Regions from separate parts of the Mesorhizobium sp. M0664 genome, predicted to be linked through region 3. Evidence: predicted binding sites of a transcription regulator. Region 3 holds the regulator's gene; each other region holds the start of a gene.
The links. Region 3 encodes PhoB, which activates phosphate uptake and scavenging genes when phosphate is short. Its sites were predicted from a motif close to TGTCATNNANCTGTCAT; they were not measured.
Positions count from the first base shown of each region.

Region 1: a site for PhoB is predicted at 2,769-2,785, ahead of phnC (phosphonate ABC transporter ATP-binding protein). Genes of this name have one in related genera too.
Region 2: a site for PhoB is predicted at 3,692-3,708, ahead of olsB (l-ornithine N(alpha)-acyltransferase). Genes of this name have one in related genera too.

Region 1 covers NZ_JAMYPW010000027.1:32,224-38,121, reverse strand. The annotation lists gene NKI39_RS21935 (alpha-D-ribose 1-methylphosphonate 5-phosphate C-P-lyase PhnJ) at 1-325, shown strand, start outside; gene phnK (phosphonate C-P lyase system protein PhnK) at 322-1,098, shown strand; gene phnL (phosphonate C-P lyase system protein PhnL) at 1,310-2,017, shown strand; gene NKI39_RS21920 (DapH/DapD/GlmU-related protein) at 2,014-2,631, shown strand; gene phnC (phosphonate ABC transporter ATP-binding protein) at 2,867-3,715, shown strand; gene phnD (phosphonate ABC transporter substrate-binding protein) at 3,806-4,714, shown strand; gene phnE (phosphonate ABC transporter, permease protein PhnE) at 4,781-5,737, shown strand; gene phnE (phosphonate ABC transporter, permease protein PhnE) at 5,805-5,898, shown strand, end outside.
Region 2 covers NZ_JAMYPW010000029.1:18,048-23,945, forward strand. The annotation lists gene NKI39_RS22460 (DJ-1/PfpI family protein) at 1-268, shown strand, start outside; gene NKI39_RS22465 (fatty acid desaturase) at 416-1,438, opposite strand; gene NKI39_RS22470 (hypothetical protein) at 1,565-1,768, opposite strand; gene grpE (nucleotide exchange factor GrpE) at 2,005-2,640, shown strand; gene olsB (l-ornithine N(alpha)-acyltransferase) at 2,753-3,628, opposite strand; gene NKI39_RS22485 (PAS domain-containing hybrid sensor histidine kinase/response regulator) at 3,778-5,898, opposite strand, start outside.
Region 3 covers NZ_JAMYPW010000004.1:180,585-186,482, forward strand. The annotation lists gene pstC (phosphate ABC transporter permease subunit PstC) at 1-280, shown strand, start outside; gene pstA (phosphate ABC transporter permease PstA) at 284-1,135, shown strand; gene pstB (phosphate ABC transporter ATP-binding protein PstB) at 1,132-1,935, shown strand; gene phoU (phosphate signaling complex protein PhoU) at 1,968-2,675, shown strand; gene phoB (phosphate regulon transcriptional regulator PhoB) at 2,692-3,381, shown strand; gene NKI39_RS08685 (ROK family protein) at 3,391-4,635, opposite strand; gene xylF (D-xylose ABC transporter substrate-binding protein) at 4,921-5,898, shown strand, end outside.

The sequences.
Region 1 (5,898 bases), on a different contig from region 3:
CAATCCGAAGATGCACCGTTCGCCGGCTTTGCAATTGTTCGGCGCCGGCCGCGAAAAGCGCATCTACGCGCTGCCGCCCTTCACCGATGTGGTCAGCCTCGATTTCGAGGACCATCCGTTCGAGGTGCAGACCTTCGACCAGCCCTGCGCGCTGTGCGCGGCCGAGAACGTCTATCTCGACGAGGTCATCCTCGACGACCATGGCGGCCACATGTTCGTCTGCTCCGATACCGATCATTGCGAGAGGCGGCGCGCGGAAGGCCACTGCGGCCATCTCGCGCCCGAGACCCATCTTGCCCCAGGAAAAACGGAGCCGGCGCAATGACAGACGAACCGCTGCTGCGCGTTTCGGCGCTGTCCAAATTCTACGGCTCGCGCGTCGGCTGCGAGAACGTCACATTCGACCTCTGGTCGGGCGAAGTGCTGGCGGTGGTCGGCGAATCCGGTTCCGGCAAGACGACTTTGCTCAACTGCCTGTCAACTCGACTGCTGCCCAGCTCCGGCACCGCCAGCTACCGGATGCGCGGCGGCCAGTTTCGCGAACTTTACCGCATGAGCGAGGCCGAGCGCCGCTTCCTGATGCGCACCGATTGGGGTTTTGTCCATCAGAACCCGGCCGACGGGCTGCGCATGACGGTGTCGGCCGGCGCCAATGTCGGCGAGCGGCTGATGGCGGTCGGCGACCGCCACTATGGAAAAATCCGCGCCACCGCGGTCGACTGGTTGTCGCGTGTCGAGATCGACGAAGACCGCATCGACGACGAGCCGCGCGCCTTTTCCGGAGGCATGCGCCAGCGCCTGCAGATCGCCCGCAACCTCGTCACCGGGCCGCGGCTGGTGTTCATGGACGAGCCAACCGGCGGCCTCGACGTCTCGGTGCAGGCGCGCCTGCTCGATCTGTTGCGCGGCCTGGTCACCGATCTCGGCCTGGCGGCCATCGTCGTCACCCACGACCTTGCAGTGGCACGTCTGCTGTCGCAGCGCATGATGGTGATGAAGGACGGCCGCGTCGTCGAAAGCGGCCTCACCGACCGCGTCCTCGACGATCCGCGCGCGCCTTATACCCAGTTGCTTGTCTCCTCGATTCTGCAGGTGTGACGATGATTGCTCCGGCGTACCCCCCTCTGGCCTGCCGGCCATCTCCCCCTCAAGGGGGGAGATCAGCAGCTTTTATGTCCCGCCCGTTCTGCGACACAGGAGAATGGCGAAACCGAATGCGACAGCCAATCTCCCCCCCTGAGGGGGAGATGGCCGGCAGGCCAGAGGGGGGTGTTGGCCCGCAGACGAATGACGATTGGAGAACGCTCTGATGGCAACCCCGCTCGTTGTCTCCGATGTCGCGAAGAGCTTCACCATGCATCTGCGCGACGGCATCAAACTGCCGGTGGTCGCCGGTGTCTCGTTCGCGATCAGGGCCGGCGAATGCGCCGTGCTCGGCGGCCCGTCCGGCGCCGGCAAGAGCTCGATCCTGAAAATGCTCTACGGAAATTATGCCGCCGATGAAGGCCAGATCATCGTCCAGCACGAGGGCGGGCTCATCGATCTCGCCTCGGCCAGCCCGCGCACCGTGCTTGCCGTGCGCCGGCTTACCATCGGCTATGTCAGCCAGTTCCTGCGCACCGTGCCGCGTGTCTCTGCGCTCGATGTCGTGGCCGAACCGCTGGTCGAGCGCGGCGAGGAGCGCGAGGTCGCGCACGGCAAGGCACGTGCCTTGCTGGCGCAGCTCAACCTGCCGGAAAAGCTCTGGGCGCTGCCGCCGGCGACGTTCTCCGGCGGTGAACAGCAGCGCGTCAACATCGCGCGCGGCTTCATCACCGAGCACCCGATCCTGCTGCTCGACGAGCCGACCGCTTCGCTCGACGCCAGGAACCGCGACGTGGTGATTTCCCTGATCGCCGCCAAGAAGGCGGCGGGCGTCGCTTTGCTCGGCATCTTCCACGACCACGACGTGCGTGAGGCGGTGGCCGACCGTATCATCGACGTGACCGCCTTCGCCGCCGGAAAAATTGCCGCATGACAAGGAAACTGTCGGAGGCGCCGGTGATCCACGAGACGGCGCAAGTCGAGAACTCGACGCTTGGCCGCTGGACCGAGATCACCGAGCGCTGCCGGGTTTCCGAAAGCACGCTCGGCGACTATTCCTACATGATGCAGGACTGCGGCGTCTGGTGCGCAACGATCGGCAAATTCGCCAACATCGCCGCAAGCGTGCGCATCAACGCTACCAACCATCCGACCTGGCGGCCGACGCTGCACCATTTCACCTATCGCGCCTCGGATTATTGGGACGACGCCGAGCACGAGAGCGAATTCTTCGCCAAGCGCCGCGCCAAACGCGTCACCATCGGCCACGACACCTGGCTCGGCCACGGCTCGACCATCCTGCCCGGCGTCATCGTCGGCGATGGCGCGGCGGTCGGTGCCGGTGCGGTGGTGTCGAAGGACGTCGCGCCCTACACCATCGTCGCCGGCGTACCGGCCAAGCCGATCCGCGAACGCTTCGACCGCCGCACCGCGGAACGCTACCAGGCGCTCGCCTGGTGGGACTGGGATCATGCAAGGCTGCGCGCCGCGCTCGACGATTTTCGGGAGCTGTCGGCGGAGGCGTTTCTGGAGAAATATGGCGGCTAAGGGATCGTGAATGGTGAACGGTGAATGTGAATGGGGGCAGCGGACAGGTTTCGAGACTCAGGGAAGCCGTTCTTATCACCATTCACCATTCGAGCTTCTCGCGCCGAGTTGATCCCGCCCCGCTCCAGGCTGTGGGCAGTAACAAAACTGACATCGTCCCGACACCGCAGGTTCATGCGGCTGCGCTAGCCAGGGTTAACAGACCTTCAATTGCGATTGGACTGGAGCCTGCACCATGTCAGCTACGCTCGAAATCCGCGGCGTCACCCGCCGGTTCGGCAAGAACACCGCCGTCAGCAATGTTCACATCGCGATTCCGCAGGGCCAGATGGTCGGCATCATCGGCCGTTCAGGCGCCGGCAAATCAACGCTTCTGCGCATGATCAACCGCCTCATCGATCCCAGCCAGGGATCCATCCTGTTCAACGGCGTCGAGGTCTCCGGGTTGCGCGGCTCGCCGCTCCGGCGATGGCAGCGCGACTGCGCCATGATCTTCCAGCAGTTCAATCTCGTGCCGCGCCTCGATGTGCTGACCAATGTGCTGCTCGGCCGGCTCAACCACCGCTCGACGCTGTCCAACCTATTTGGCATGTTCTCCCGCGGTGAATGCGCCGAGGCGGTTGCAGCCCTCGAGCGCCTCGACATCGCCCGCACCGCCCTGCAGCCGGCCGGCACGCTTTCCGGCGGCCAGCAGCAGCGCGTTGCGATTGCGCGCGCCATGATGCAGCAGCCGAAGGTGTTGCTGGCGGATGAGCCGATTGCCTCGCTCGATCCGCTCAACGCCAAGGTGGTGATGGATTCGCTGCAGGACATCAATTTGCGCGAGGGCATCACCGTCATCACAAATCTGCATACGCTGGATACGGCCCGCACCTACTGCAACCGCATCATCGGCATGGCCGCCGGCAAGGTCGTCTTCGACGGCTCGCCCGAAGCCCTCAACCGCGAGGCCGTGCGCATGGTCTACGGCACCGACAGCAATGGCGGCGAAATCTCCGAGGCCATCACCTCCACCAGTGTCGCCATCAAACAGAAAATCGCTGCATCCGCCGGACCGCTCGAGCCCGCATTCCCGGGATATTGAGAACGGCCTGATCGCCCGCCCGCGTCAAAGGCACCTGTCAAAAAATTCTAACGCTACCGGCGCGAGGCCGGGACCAACAGGAGAGAGATAATGTTCAGGAAGATGGTTTTTGGCGCCGTTTCATTGCTCGCCATCGCGGCAAGCGCCGCTCACGCCCAGGATATCAAGGAATTCCGCATCGGCATCCTTGGCGGTGAAAACGAAGCGGACCGGCTGCGCAACTTTCAGTGCCTCGCCGATCACCTGAAGTCCGAATTCGGCTTCGAGAAGGTCTCGCTGTTCCCGGCCGCCGACTATGACGGCGTTATCCAGGGCCTGCTCGGCGGCACGCTCGATTTCGCAGAGCTTGGCGCGTCGGGCTATGCCAGCGTCTACCTCAAGGATCCGAACGCCGTGACCCCGATCCTCACCACCCAGCAGACCGACAGCGCGACCGGCTATTATTCGATCGGCCTTGCGCTGAAGTCGTCCGGCATCACCGACATCAAGTCGGCCAAGGGCAAGAAGCTCGGCTATGCCGACCCGGATTCGACCTCCGGCTACCTGATCCCGCTGACCCAGATCCCGAAGGACACCGGCGCTTCGAACGAAACCTTCTTCGCCTCGACCCAGTTCAATGGCGGCCACGAGAACAACCTTCTCGCGGTTCGCGACGGCAAGGTCGATGTTGCGGTTGACGACTCCTCGGGCATCGGCGACTTCAAGAACGGCTACACCTCCGGCACCTTCCACAAGGAAGTCGCCAAGGGCGCCGTGGACCCCAACGATTTCGTTGAAGTCTGGCGCTCCGGCTTGATCCCGAACGGCCCGCTGGTCGTGCGCACCGCACTCGGCGGCGACATGAGCGCCAAGCTCGCCAACTTCTTCACCAGCCTGCCGGCCAAGGACAAGCCTTGCTTCGAGGCCATCGAAGGCGGCGATTTCACCGGCTACGTTCCGGTGAAGCCGGACTTCTACAGCGTCATCGTCGAAGCCCGCAAAGCCGCGATCGGCGGCTGACGACAATTGCGGAAAGGGCGGCGTCCTTCAGCGCCGCCCTTTTTGCGTGTCCGCTCGTGACCCCGTATGACCTTCGCCGCTACAATTCGTTCAGACGCGGTCCGGCAGGCAGCAGACGCCTGGCGACGCCAGACGTCCTTGCGCCGGTTCTACACGGCGCTCGGCATCGGCTCACTGCTTGTCGCCATGTGCACAGCCATGTGGTTCGCCGACGAGGCCAATGCCGGACATTTCTTCGATCGGCTGCCGCACATACTGGATTTCCTTAGTTGGCTTGTTCCCAAGGACTGGAACGACGTCTGGCGGGCGCTGTTCGACATCGCATCGCCGCACGACAAGGGCAGCCAAGAGTTCAACTTCCCGCTTGGCCGCGTCTATCTCTGGGGCGGTTTTTATCTACCCGAATATTTCGAGCTGATGCTCACCACGCTTAACGTGGCGCTGGTTTCCACTTTCATCGGCTTTGTCTTTGCGGTGCCCTTTTCCTTCATCGCCGCGCGCAACTTGACGCCCAGTCCGGTGCTCAGGCTCGTCGTCAAGCGCTTCATGGAACTGCTTCGCGCCTTCCCCGAGATCGTCATTGCCGGCCTGTTCGCAGCCATCCTCTCGACCGGCCCGGTCGCAGCCATCATCGCCATCGGCCTGCATTCCATCGGCGCTCTCGGCAAGCTCTTCTACGAGATCAACGAAAACATCGACATGCGCGCCGAAGAAGGCCTGCGCGCGGTCGGCGCCAACTGGTTCGAGCGCGTGCGCTTTGCCGGCCTGCCGCAAGTGCTGCCCAATTTCATGTCCTACACGCTGCTCAGGATCGAGATCAATGTGCGTATCTCGACCATTATCGGCGCGGTCGGCGGTGGCGGCATCGGCGAGGAACTGAAGCTCTCCATCTCGCGCGGCTTCGGCGCCAAGACGCTGGCATTGGTGCTGCTGCTGTTCACGACGATCTTCCTCGTCGACCAGTTTTCCGCCTGGCTACGCCGCAAGCTCGTCGGCGAGCAGGCATTCATGATGGGTGCCTGACCATGATCCCAAAAAGTGGATTCCCGTTTTTGGAAAAGATCATGGCAAATCAACAAGAAGACTGCCCATGGCCGCAATGACCGCCGATGAGATGCGGTCGATCGAGGAGCGCTTCCCCCAAGTGTTCCGGCGGCCCTTGTACAAACGCTTCGGCCCGCTGG
Region 2 (5,898 bases), on a different contig from region 3:
CTGCCACGGCGTGCAGATCCTGATCGCGGTCGACGGCGTGGTGCGCGGCAGGGAAGTCGCGGCGCTGCAATATTGCGAGCCGGAAGTCACGCTGGCCGGCGGCATCTATATCGATGTTGCGCCGACCGGCGCCCATGTCGACGGCAATTTGGTGTCGGCGAAGGGCTGGCCGGGCCTTGCCGCCTTCATGCGCGAATGCCTGAAAGTGCTGGGCACCGAGATCCGCCAGGGCGAGACCCTGATGCGCGACCAGCGCCGGGCGGCTTAAGCTCGGAATGTGGAGCCCGCCGCACCCCTAACGCATGTCGCGCAAAAGTGTCAGCGGTTTTGCGATAACGGCATGCATAAACGACAACCTAAAGCGCGTCGCATGAGGCCGGTCGAGCGCAACGCGCTTTAGGTGCGGCGGTATGCTTTACACGGCCATCCGCGCTTCGCGGAACGATACCAGCTTGCTGCGACTCTCGTCCCACAGCGCCAGCTTGACGCAGCGCAGGCTGTCGAGGAGTGTGACGCGGCCGATCTCACGCAGCTCCGGATAGTCCCTCAACACTTCCGGAAGCCGGTAGCATGGCACCTTGGCCGAGAGGTGATGCACGTGGTGGACGCCGATATTGCCGGTGATCCAGTTCAGCACCGGCGGCAGGTCGTAATAGGACGAACCGTGCAGGGCAGCGTGCTGGAATTCCCACTCGGAGTCCTTTGTCCACTCCGTCTCCTCGAACTGATGCTGGACATAAAACAGCCAGATGCCGGCCGATCCGGCGAGGATGACGATCGGCAAATGCACGACCAGGAACGCGCCGGGGCCAACGAACCAGATGAGCAGCGCGGCGATGACCGCGATGGCGAGATTGGTCGACATCGACGACACCCAGGGGGTGAAACCGCCCCGCATCATGCCCAAGGGCAGTCTCTGCTCGAAAATGAAGATCCATATCGGGCCAAGGCCAAACATCACCAGCGGATGGCGATAGAGGCGATAGGCGAGCCGGCCCCGCCATGACAGTTGCCGATATTCAGCGACCGTCAGTGTCTTGATGTCGCCGGTGCCGCGCTCGTCGAGATTGCCGGCGCTGGCGTGATGGGTTGCGTGGGCGCGGCGCCAGCAATCGTAGGGCGTCAGCGTCAACACGCCAAGCACGCGGCCGATCCAGTCGTCGGCATAGCGGTTGGCAAAGAAGGAGCCGTGGCCGCAATCGTGCTGGATCATGAAGATACGCACCAGAAAGCCGGCTGCCGGAAGGATCAGGACCAGACCCCACCAATGGCCATAGGCATAAGCGGCCGAGGACAGTGCCCACAGCGTGGCGAAGGGGATGAGGGTGATGGCGAGTTCGACGGCGCTGCGACGCCTGTCGGGCTTTTTATAGCGCGACAGGATCTTCAACCAGGCGCGCTTGCTGTTTGCCACAGCTTCGGGGGAAATCATGTTCATCATGAAACATAGGCGGAGCGGCGCGCTGCCGCAAGGCGGAGATCACGCAAAGTTACTGCGGGTAAATGTCGCGCGATGGCGAGGAATTGCGGCCGCAATCGCAGGTCGCGTTGCTGGCGACGGTGTCTACCGACGGCGCCCGCCTGCGACCACCTTGGCTTCGACGCCGTCCAGGCGGTCGAGCAATTCCTTCAGACGGTCGGGAATATCGGACTCCGTGCGGAAGGCCGGTAAGGTGCGCAGAAAGCGCTTGGTCGCCTCGGTGCCGAGCTGGCGCCGGATATCGGCGGCGAGCCCGTCGCGTTTTTCGCCATTCCTGCGGGGCATCATCCAAAATCCTGTGTCGGCTTCGAAACTCTTCCAAGGGAGGAATGGTTCCCGCATTGTAGTGTCCCGGCAAGCAAAGCCGTCGGGTACGGTAAAGTTTGAATTAAAATCGAAAGGTCTGCGCCGTCCGCCATCAAGCAGCGACAGCGGCTGCAGTATCGCTTGCCCCTTGATTTTTGGCCGCTAAACCTCGATATCGGGCGCAAATCCACACCATTCGAAAATGACGGGAAACGGCGATGAGCGACCAGGCAAAAGACGAACGCGCGCCCGATGAAGCCGAGAAGACCGAGGCTGCCGCGGAGCCAAGGGAAGGTGGCGTCGACGGCGACTATGAGGCGCTTGTGCGGCTTCTGAAGGAAAACGAAGAGCTGAAGGATCGCGCGCTGCGCGTCGCGGCCGACATGGAGAATTTGCGCCGCCGTACCGCGCGGGACGTCCACGATGCGCGCGCCTATGCGGTTGCCAATTTTGCCCGCGACATGCTTTCGGTGTCGGACAATCTGCGCCGTGCGCTGGATGCCATCCCCGAGGAGGCCAAGGCGTCGGGCGATGCCGGCTTCAAGACGCTGATCGACGGCGTCGAGATCACCGAGCGCGCCATGCTGTCGGCGCTGGAACGCCACGGCGTGAAGAAGCTTGAGCCCGAGGGCGAGAAATTCGATCCGAATTTCCACCAGGCGATGTTCGAGGTGCCCAATCCCGACGTACCGGCCAACACAGTCGTGCAGGTCGTGCAGCCCGGCTATTCGATCGGCGAGCGTGTTCTGCGGCCGGCCATGGTCGGCGTCGCCAAGGGCGGCCCCAAGCATGTGGCGAGCGAAGCGCCGGTGGAGCCGGGGCCGGTCAACGAGCAGGCTGAGAAGGATGCGTAAGTTAGGGGAGTAGGGGAACAGGGCAGTACGGGAGTAGGGAATAGCGCTACGTCGGGCAAAGTAGAGCAATTGCCTACTCGCGCCCTTGCCTTCTCTCCGCCTACTCCCCTATTCAGGCCGCAAACCGCTGCGCTTCTCCGCCATAATAATTGACGTAGCGGGCACCGATCTCCTTGACCGGCATCACCACGAACACGTCGACCGTCGAGAATTCACGGTCGATGACGCAACCGTCGCCGATGCGCGCGCCGACGCGCAGATAGCCCTTGACCAGCGGCGGCATCGCGGCGATCGCCGCCTTGGTATTGACGGCCTCGATCGGCATCAGATCCATCGAACAATAGCGCCCGGCGACGGCACGCACGTCCCATGATGAATTCGTCCGGCAGTGGTGGGCAAGGTAGGTCAGCGCCTCTGCATGTGCCGCCGGCACGGTGCCGTGGAACGACGCGCAGCCGGTCATCACGCCAATGCCGTAATGGTTGATATAGGCCCAGATGCCTTGCCACAGCGCCTCGATGGTGCGCTTCGAGCGGTATTCGGGCAGAACACAGGAGCGGCCGAGCTCGAGGAAGCGCTGGCCAGGATGCCGCGCGATCAGCTTGGTCAGTTCGAATTCGCCTTCGGAATAGAAGCCGCCGGCGGCCGCGGCAATCTCCTGCCGCAGCAGGCGGTAGGTGCCGACGATGCGGCGATGCTCGGGGCCGGAAAGCGAAGTATCGAAGACCAGGAGATGATCGCAGAGGGGATCGAAGCGATCGGCATCGCGGCGGTCCTGCATCTGGAACAGGTCCTTCCTGGCACCAAGCTCGTCGTAGAACACCCGGTAGCGCACTTCCTGCGCGGCAGCGATCTCGGCCTCGTTGCGGGCGAGCCGCACTTCGAGATTGCCGATGCGGCCGAGCGATGCGCCTTTTATGACGGCATCGGCGTTCCGGCCGACGAGCAAAGGCCCGCTGGCGTTCGGCCGAGCATCACATTCCGGCATGACTGTATGCACGAGTGATTCTCCTTCGAGCCATCCCTCTTGGCACGGGGATACGGTGTAGGTGCAACAGGATTGTGACAGTACCGTGATACGGCTCTGCGGGCAATACTTCGTCGGCTGGGCAATCTATCAACCGTCGATGTTGTGCCTCAGGCGGCCGCTTGCCCTTCGACCGCATGAACCAGGGCATCGGGGTCGAGCGGCTTGGTGACGAAGCCGCTGGCACCGTGAGCGAGCACGGCGTGGCGGGTCTTTTCCTGGCTGTCGGCCGACAGCACCATGATCGGCACCGGCGGCACCGCGGTCTCCTCCTCATGGCGGCGGATGGCGGCGATGGCGTCCAGGCCGTCCATGACAGGCATATGCAAGTCCATCAGCACCACGTCGTAACGGTGCTTGTGGCCGGTGCTGATGACCGCCTCGACGGCGGCCTTGCCGTTGCCGACCACTTTCACGCGATGCCCGGCCTTCAGCAGCGTAGCGCGGGCCAGCATGGCGTTGATGTCGTTGTCCTCGGCGATCAGCACCGACAGGCCCTGCTGGCGGGCGCCAATGGCTTGCCCCGCCTGCGCGCCGCGCCTTTGCAGTTGCGGCTCGGCGACGACCGGCGCGTGGCTGGTCAAAAGCACGCGCAGCAATGTCTCGCCGCGCACCGGCCTCGCAAGGAAGGTGGCGTAACCATTGGCACGGAACTCGCCAAGCATGCCACGGTCGGTCGGTGCGATCAGCGTCACTGCCTCGCAATCGGCAAATCCGCTCTGGCGCAGGCGCCTGAGCAGCCTGCCGTCGCTTTGCTCCATGGCAGCATCGATCAGCAGCACGTCGCAGCTCTCGGCGAAAGGGGTGGCCTGGGCGGCGGCGGTGGCCAGATCGACCGTGCCGCCATTGCCGCGAATGGTGCGGGCGAGGGCTTCGGCCTCGACCAGGTTCTTCGACACGATCACCGCATGCCGGCCCGACAGCGCGTCCTGGCGGATCTGCGGCGCCTCGACGGCGGAAATAGCGGGAATCTCGAAGACGAATTCGGACCCCTGGCCAAGCCGGCTCGACACAGAGATAGTGCCGCCCATGGCGGTCACCAGGCGCTTGGAAATGGCGAGACCGAGGCCGGCACCGCCATGCGCACGGGTCGAGGTGCCGTCAGCCTGTTCGAAGTCCTCGAATATGCGCTCCATGTCCTGCTCGCGCAGACCGGGGCCGGTGTCGGTGATGGTGAAGCGGATGCGGTCGGTGGTTTCGGTGCGGACGCGGGCGATGCTTGCCAGGACGCCGCCGCTGTCGGTGAACTTGACGGCGTTGCCGATGAGATTGAGCAGCACCTGCCTGACCCTGCCGGGGTCGGCGGTGATCAGCTGCGGCACGTCGGGTTCGACATGACAGCCGAGGCCGATATCCTTGGCAAAAGCCCGCGCCGCCAAAAGCTCGATGACATTGTCGGCGATCTCGCGCACCGACATCGGCTGCGGTTCGGGATCGAAGCGGCCGGCCTCGATCTTGGAGTAGTCGAGCAGGTCCTCGATCAGCGCCAGCAGCGCGCTGGCCGAGGTCGAGATGGCGCCGACATAGGTCCGCTGCTCGGGCGAAAGGCTGGTGTCGGCGAGAAGCCGGGCCATGCCCATGATGCCGTTCATCGGCGTGCGGATCTCGTGGCTGACGGTGGCGAGGAAGCGCGATTTGGCCTGGCTCGCATATTCGGCCCGCTCGCGGGCGGTGATCAGCGAGGATTCGGCGCGCTTGCGAGCGGTGATGTCGCGGGCGATGGCGCGATGCGAAACGGCGCCGCTGTCCTTGTCGCGCACCGACAGCTCGATCCAAGAGAACCAGCGTGGGCCGTCCGGCGTGCGAATGGCGACGTCGGTGGAACTCAGGCATTCATGGTCGGAAAACGCGGCGTCGGGGACGATGCCGACATCGATGCCTAGTTCGGCCAGGGACTTGCCGGCAAGCTCGCGCTGGTCGGTTTCGACAAGGTCGGCGAAAACCTTGTTGGCGTAGACAATGTGGCCGTCGCGGTCACGATGGACGACGAGATCGCCGAGTGCATCGATCAGCCCGCGAAAGCGCTCCTCGCTCTCCTGCATCTCCCACATGCGGTCGGCCAGCGTCTCGATTTCGGCGCGGCTGCGGGCGGTCGTGGCATCGAGCAGGGCCACCGCGCGGCGCTCGGTGCGCCTGTTGCGCAGATGCATGGCGAGCCCGGCGATGGCTGTCGCCAAAAGGCCGATAGTGATGAAGATCGGCGCCCCGGTCAGATGCGAAAAGCCTGCCAG
Region 3 (5,898 bases):
CGGTATCATGGGCGGCGTCATGCTTGGCCTCGGCCGGGCACTCGGCGAAACCATGGCGGTGACTTTCGTCATCGGCAACGCACATCGCATCAGTGCCTCCCTGTTCGCGCCGGGCACGACGATCTCGGCGACCATCGCCAATGAATTCACCGAGGCCGACGGCGACCTCTACACCTCCTCGCTGGTTTCGCTCGGCCTGATCCTCTTCGTCATCACCTTCCTGATCCTCGCCGCCGCCCGCTATATGCTGATGCGGATCGACGCCCGTACGGGAGCCTGACCGATGTCGACATCCTCATCGCTCCACAGCCGCCGCAAAGCCAGGAATTCGGTGATGATGGCGCTTTGCGTCGTCGCCGCCGGCATCGGGCTTGCCTGGCTGGCGCTCATTCTCGGCGCGTTGGTCTATAAGGGCACAGCCGGGCTTTCGCTCGCGGTCTTCACCGAGATGACGCCACCACCGGGCGAGGCCGGCGGCTTGCTCAATGCCATCACGGGCAGCCTGCTGATGACGATCATCGCCGTTGTCGTCGGCACGCCGATCGGCGTGCTGGCGGGAACCTACATGGCCGAGTATGGACGCTTTTCGCGCATCACCACCGTCGTCCGCTTCATCAACGACATCCTGTTGTCGGCGCCGTCGATCATCATAGGCTTGTTTGTCTATGAGCTGATGGTGCGGCCAATGGGACATTTCTCGGCCATTGCCGGCGCCGTTGCGCTTGCCATCCTGGTCATTCCGGTGGTCGTGCGCACCACTGAAGACATGCTCAACCTGGTGCCGAACGCGTTGCGTGAAGCCGGTGCCGCGATCGGCGCGCCACGCTGGGTGGTGATCCGTTCGGTCGCCTACCGCGCCGCATTGTCCGGCATCGTCACCGGCATATTGCTGGCGATAGCACGCATTTCCGGCGAGACGGCGCCGCTGCTCTTCACCGCGCTCAACAACCAGTTCTGGAGCAGCAATATCAACGCGCCGATGGCCAGCCTGCCGGTGACCATCTTCCAGTTCGCTCTCAGCCCTTACGAGGAATGGCAGCAACTGGCGTGGACCGGCGCACTCATAATCACCCTGACGGTTCTGGGCTTGAGCATCCTCGCCCGCAGCCTTACCGGACGCAGAGAGGACAGATGACACAGATGTTGTCCCCAGACATGACGATGGCCGAAACGGTCGCCGAGAAGACGAAGATCGAGGTCAAGAACCTCAACTTCTACTACGGCCAGAGCAAGGCGCTGAAGGACATCAGCCTGTCGCTGCCCGAGCGCAGCGTCACGGCCTTCATCGGCCCTTCGGGCTGCGGGAAATCGACGCTGCTGCGTGTGTTCAACCGCATCTATGAGCTCTACCCAAAACAGACGGCCGAGGGCCAGGTGCTGCTCGACGGCAAGAACATTCTCGACCGGTCGCAGGATCTCAACCTCCTCAGGACCAAGATCGGCATGGTGTTCCAGAAGCCGACGCCGTTCCCGATGTCGATCTACGAGAACATCGCCTTCGGCGTCAGGCTCTACGAGAACCTCGGCAAGTCCGAGATGGACGGCCGCGTCGAACAGGCGTTGAAGCGCGCCGCGCTGTGGAGCGAGGTCAAGGACAAGCTCAACGCCAGCGGCTTGAGCCTGTCCGGCGGCCAGCAGCAGCGGCTCTGTATCGCCCGCACCGTGGCGGTGAAGCCGGAAGTCATTCTGCTCGACGAACCGGCTTCGGCGCTCGACCCGCTGTCGACTGCCAAGATCGAGGAACTGATCGACGAATTGCAAGCCGACTACACGATCGTCATCGTCACCCACAACATGCAGCAGGCGGCGCGCGTGTCGCGCCAGACGGCGTTCATGTATCTGGGTGAACTGGTCGAGTTCGACCGGACCGAGAAGATATTCACGTCGCCCCGCGAGAAGCGCACGCAGGACTACATCACTGGCCGCTTCGGCTGAGCCGTTCCGATCATGCATATGAGGACAGGACCATGGGCGAACACACAGTCGCTTCTTTCGACGAGGATCTCGAGCAGATCAGCAAGCTGATCCGCGACATGGCCGACCTCGCCGGTTCGATGGTCGGCGGGGCAACCAAGGCGCTGTTGAATTCCGACAACGTGCTGGCGCAACGCGTCGTTTCCGACGACGCCATCATGGATGCGCGTCAACGCGAACTGGACGACCGCGCCATCACCCTGATCGCCAAACGCCAGCCGATGGCCCACGATCTTCGCCATGTGGTCGGAGCGATCCGCATGGCGGGCGACCTCGAACGCATCGGCGACCTTGCCAAGAATATCGCCAAGCGCGTGAGTGCGGTCGGCCTCAGCGCCACGCCGCGGGACCTGTCGCATTCCATCGACGCGATGGCGCAGCTGGTTCTCATCCAGGTGCAGGGTGTCATCGAGGAATATGCTGCAGGCGATGCGGCCGCGTTGGCCAAGCTTCGTGCCGCCGACGAGCGCATCGACGTTAAATACACGTCCGTGTTCCGCGAGCTGTTGACCTACATGATGGAAGATCCGCGCAACATCACCGCTTGCACGCACCTGCTGTTCTGCGCCAAGAATCTGGAGCGGATCGGCGACCATGTCACCAACATCGCCGAAAATGCGTATTATGTGCTGACCGGCGAGCAATTGCCGGTCAATCGTCCGAAGCAGGACGAAACGACAATGTCCGCACCGGTGACATGATGGGGGTGCCCAGCCGATGATCGCACCACGCATAATGGTGGTGGAGGACGAGGAGCCGTTGGGTGTGCTGCTCCGCTACAATCTCGAATCCGAAGGCTACCAGGTCGAGGTGGTGACACGCGGCGACGAAGCCGAGATCCGTTTGCAGGAGAATGTGCCCGACCTTTTGGTGCTCGACTGGATGATACCAGCGGTTTCCGGCATCGAGCTCTGTCGTCGGTTGCGGGTGCGCCCCGAAACCGAGCGGCTGCCGATCATCATGCTGACCGCGCGCGGCGAGGAGAGCGACCGGGTGCGCGGTCTTTCGACCGGCGCCGACGACTATCTGGTCAAGCCGTTTTCGACACCGGAATTCATGGCCAGGGTCAAGGCGCTGCTGCGGCGCGCCAAGCCGGAAGTGCTGTCCAGCGTGCTGAAGGTCGGCGACATCGTGCTCGATCGCGAATCGCACAGGGTCTATCGCAAGAAGAGCGAAATCAGGCTCGGGCCGACCGAATTCCGGCTGCTCGAGTTCATGATGCGGCATCCGGGCCGTGTCTTCTCGCGCAGCCAGTTACTCGATAATGTCTGGGGGGAGACAATCTACATCGACGAACGCACCGTCGACGTGCATGTCGGGCGGCTGCGCAAAGCCGTCAACAACGGCCGGATGCCGGATGTCATCCGCACCATCCGCGGCGCCGGCTATGCGATCAGGGAAGATTGACCCGCCTGGTCAGGCTACGTTCTTTCTGACGCTGGGCCTCATTTGCGCGCCCGGCGCGAAAATCTCCTGGTCGACGAAGCTTAACGCCCGCATCGCGCAGCCTTCGCGGATCAGAGGCAATTCGTTCGGCTCTGTATCGAAGGAGATCGAGCCTGAATGCTGGCCGCCGGCGGTCTGGGCGATTGCCTTCCGCAAGGCCGGCTCGATCAGATCGAAGGCGGCGGCACTGGCGCCGACCATCGCGACCGGTGCCGGATCGATCAGCGCGAACAGCGAGCCGAGACCGAAACCCAGCGCTTCGCCGGCCTTGCGGTAGGCCTCGCGTTCCGGCCCATCTTTCTCGCGCGCCCGGGCCGCCAGTGCGCGCATGTCGGCGTCGCTGACGTCGGCGACCGGTTCGCTGTCTTCGCTCATCTGCCTGGCGTTGCGCCAGATGGCGTAGTTGCCGGCATACGCCTCGATGCAGCCGCGCCGCCCGCAACGGCAGAGCGCGCCGCCCGGACGATGGATCATGTGGCCAAATTCGCCGCCCGAGGAATGCGTCCCGGTGAACAGTTCGCCCTTCAGCACCAGCCCCATGCCGATGCCATGCGAAAGCAGGATGGCGATGAAGTCATCGCGATAGCGATCCGGATTGCGCCAGCGCAAAGCCACCGCCATCATGTTGCAGTCGTTCTCCACCGTTGCCGGGATGCCGAATTCGTCCTCCAGCATGTCGGCAAAGGCGATGTCGGTCTGCGGCGTGATCGGCGACCACAGCATGGCGCGTGCAGGGGAGTCGGTAATGCCCTGAATCGCCAGGGCGATGCGGGCGACACTGCGGACGTCAAGATCTGGATCCTGCAGCCGGCGCCGGACGATGGCCATGCATTCACGGATCAGCTCGTCGCGCGGCATAGTCAGCGTGTCCAGCCGGCGCTGTTCCTCGGCGACCACCTGTCCCGTGTAGTCGATAATGGCGGCCGAAAGGAAATTCAGCGACAACACCACGGTCAGCACCGCCGCCGCTTCCGGGTTGAGGGCGAGGCCGACTTGCGGACGACCGCGTTTCAACGAAACGGGCTCACTTGGCTTGCTCTCGGCGAGGATGCCTTCCCGTATCAGGTCGGAAGAAATCGCCGATATGGTCGAATGACTGAGGCCGGTGGTAGCTGCGATCTCAGTACGCGATGGCTGGCCGGCCCGGCGCACCGCCGAGATCACCATCGCCCGGTTGCGCCGGCGCAAATCGTCATGGCGGATTCCGACCGACATTGTTTTGCTTTCCTCCCGGTTGCCGCGGCCGCTCATGAACCGGAAGCCGTCGGTAATGTCCGACAAATAGTGTCGGATGAGGCAAATAGTGTCAGATGCAGGTGGCGCTGTCATCGTTTATTCCGACGCTCGAAAAAACTCGCAGAGTCATCAAAATCCATCAGAATCGATGTTGACAGCAGCCGGAGATCGGACCAGTATTTTTTCGAGGCTCGAAAAAATTAGAGCTTCTAAGCTGGTCTTTGAGCCAATTGGTCACGCCGTACGCGGCGCAGGGAGGATATGATGAAGAAATTCACGACCGCCATTCTGGCGGGTGTCGCCATGACGCTGGCGCTGGCGTCGGTGGCGCAGGCTAAAGACAAGGTCATCGGCGTTTCCTGGTCGAACTTCCAGGAAGAGCGCTGGAAGACCGACGAGGCCGCAATGAAGGCGGCCATCGAGGCCGCAGGCGACAAGTATATTTCCGCCGACGCACAGTCCAACCCCGGCAAGCAGCTCACCGACGTCGAGAGCCTGATCTCGCAGGGCGCCAACGCACTGATCATCCTGGCGCAGGACGCCTCGGCCATCGGGCCGGCCGTGCAAAAGGCGCTGGACGAAGGTATTCCGGTTGTCGGCTACGACCGGCTGATCGAGAACAAGGACGTCTTTTACCTGACCTTCGACAACAAGGAAGTCGGCCGCATGCAGGCCCGGGAAGTCTTCAAGGTGAAGCCGGAAGGCAACTATGTCTTCATCAAGGGTTCGGGTTCCGATCCGAATGCCGATTTCCTGTTTGCCGGTTCGATGGAGGTGCTGAAGGCGGCAATAGACAGCGGCAAGATCAAGAATGTCGGCGAGGCCTATACCGACGGCTGGCTGCCGGCCAACGCTCAGAAGAACATGGAACAGTTCCTGACCGCCAACGACAACAAGGTCGATGCCGTGGTCGCGGCCAATGACGGCACTGCCGGCGGCGTCGTCGCCGCGCTGACAGCGCAAGGGCTGGCCGGATCGGTTCCGGTTTCGGGCCAGGACGGCGACCACGCCGCGCTGAACCGCATCGCGCTCGGCACACAGACCGTGTCGGTGTGGAAGGATGCGCGCGAGCTCGGCAAGAATGCCGCCGAGATCGCCTCGCAGCTGGCCGACGGCAAGCAGATGACCGACATTGCCGGCGTGAAGGATTTCACCACGCCCGGCGGCAATACCGTCAAGTCGCTGTTCCTGACCCCGGTCGCCATCACCAAGGACAACCTCAACGTCGTCATCGACGCCGGC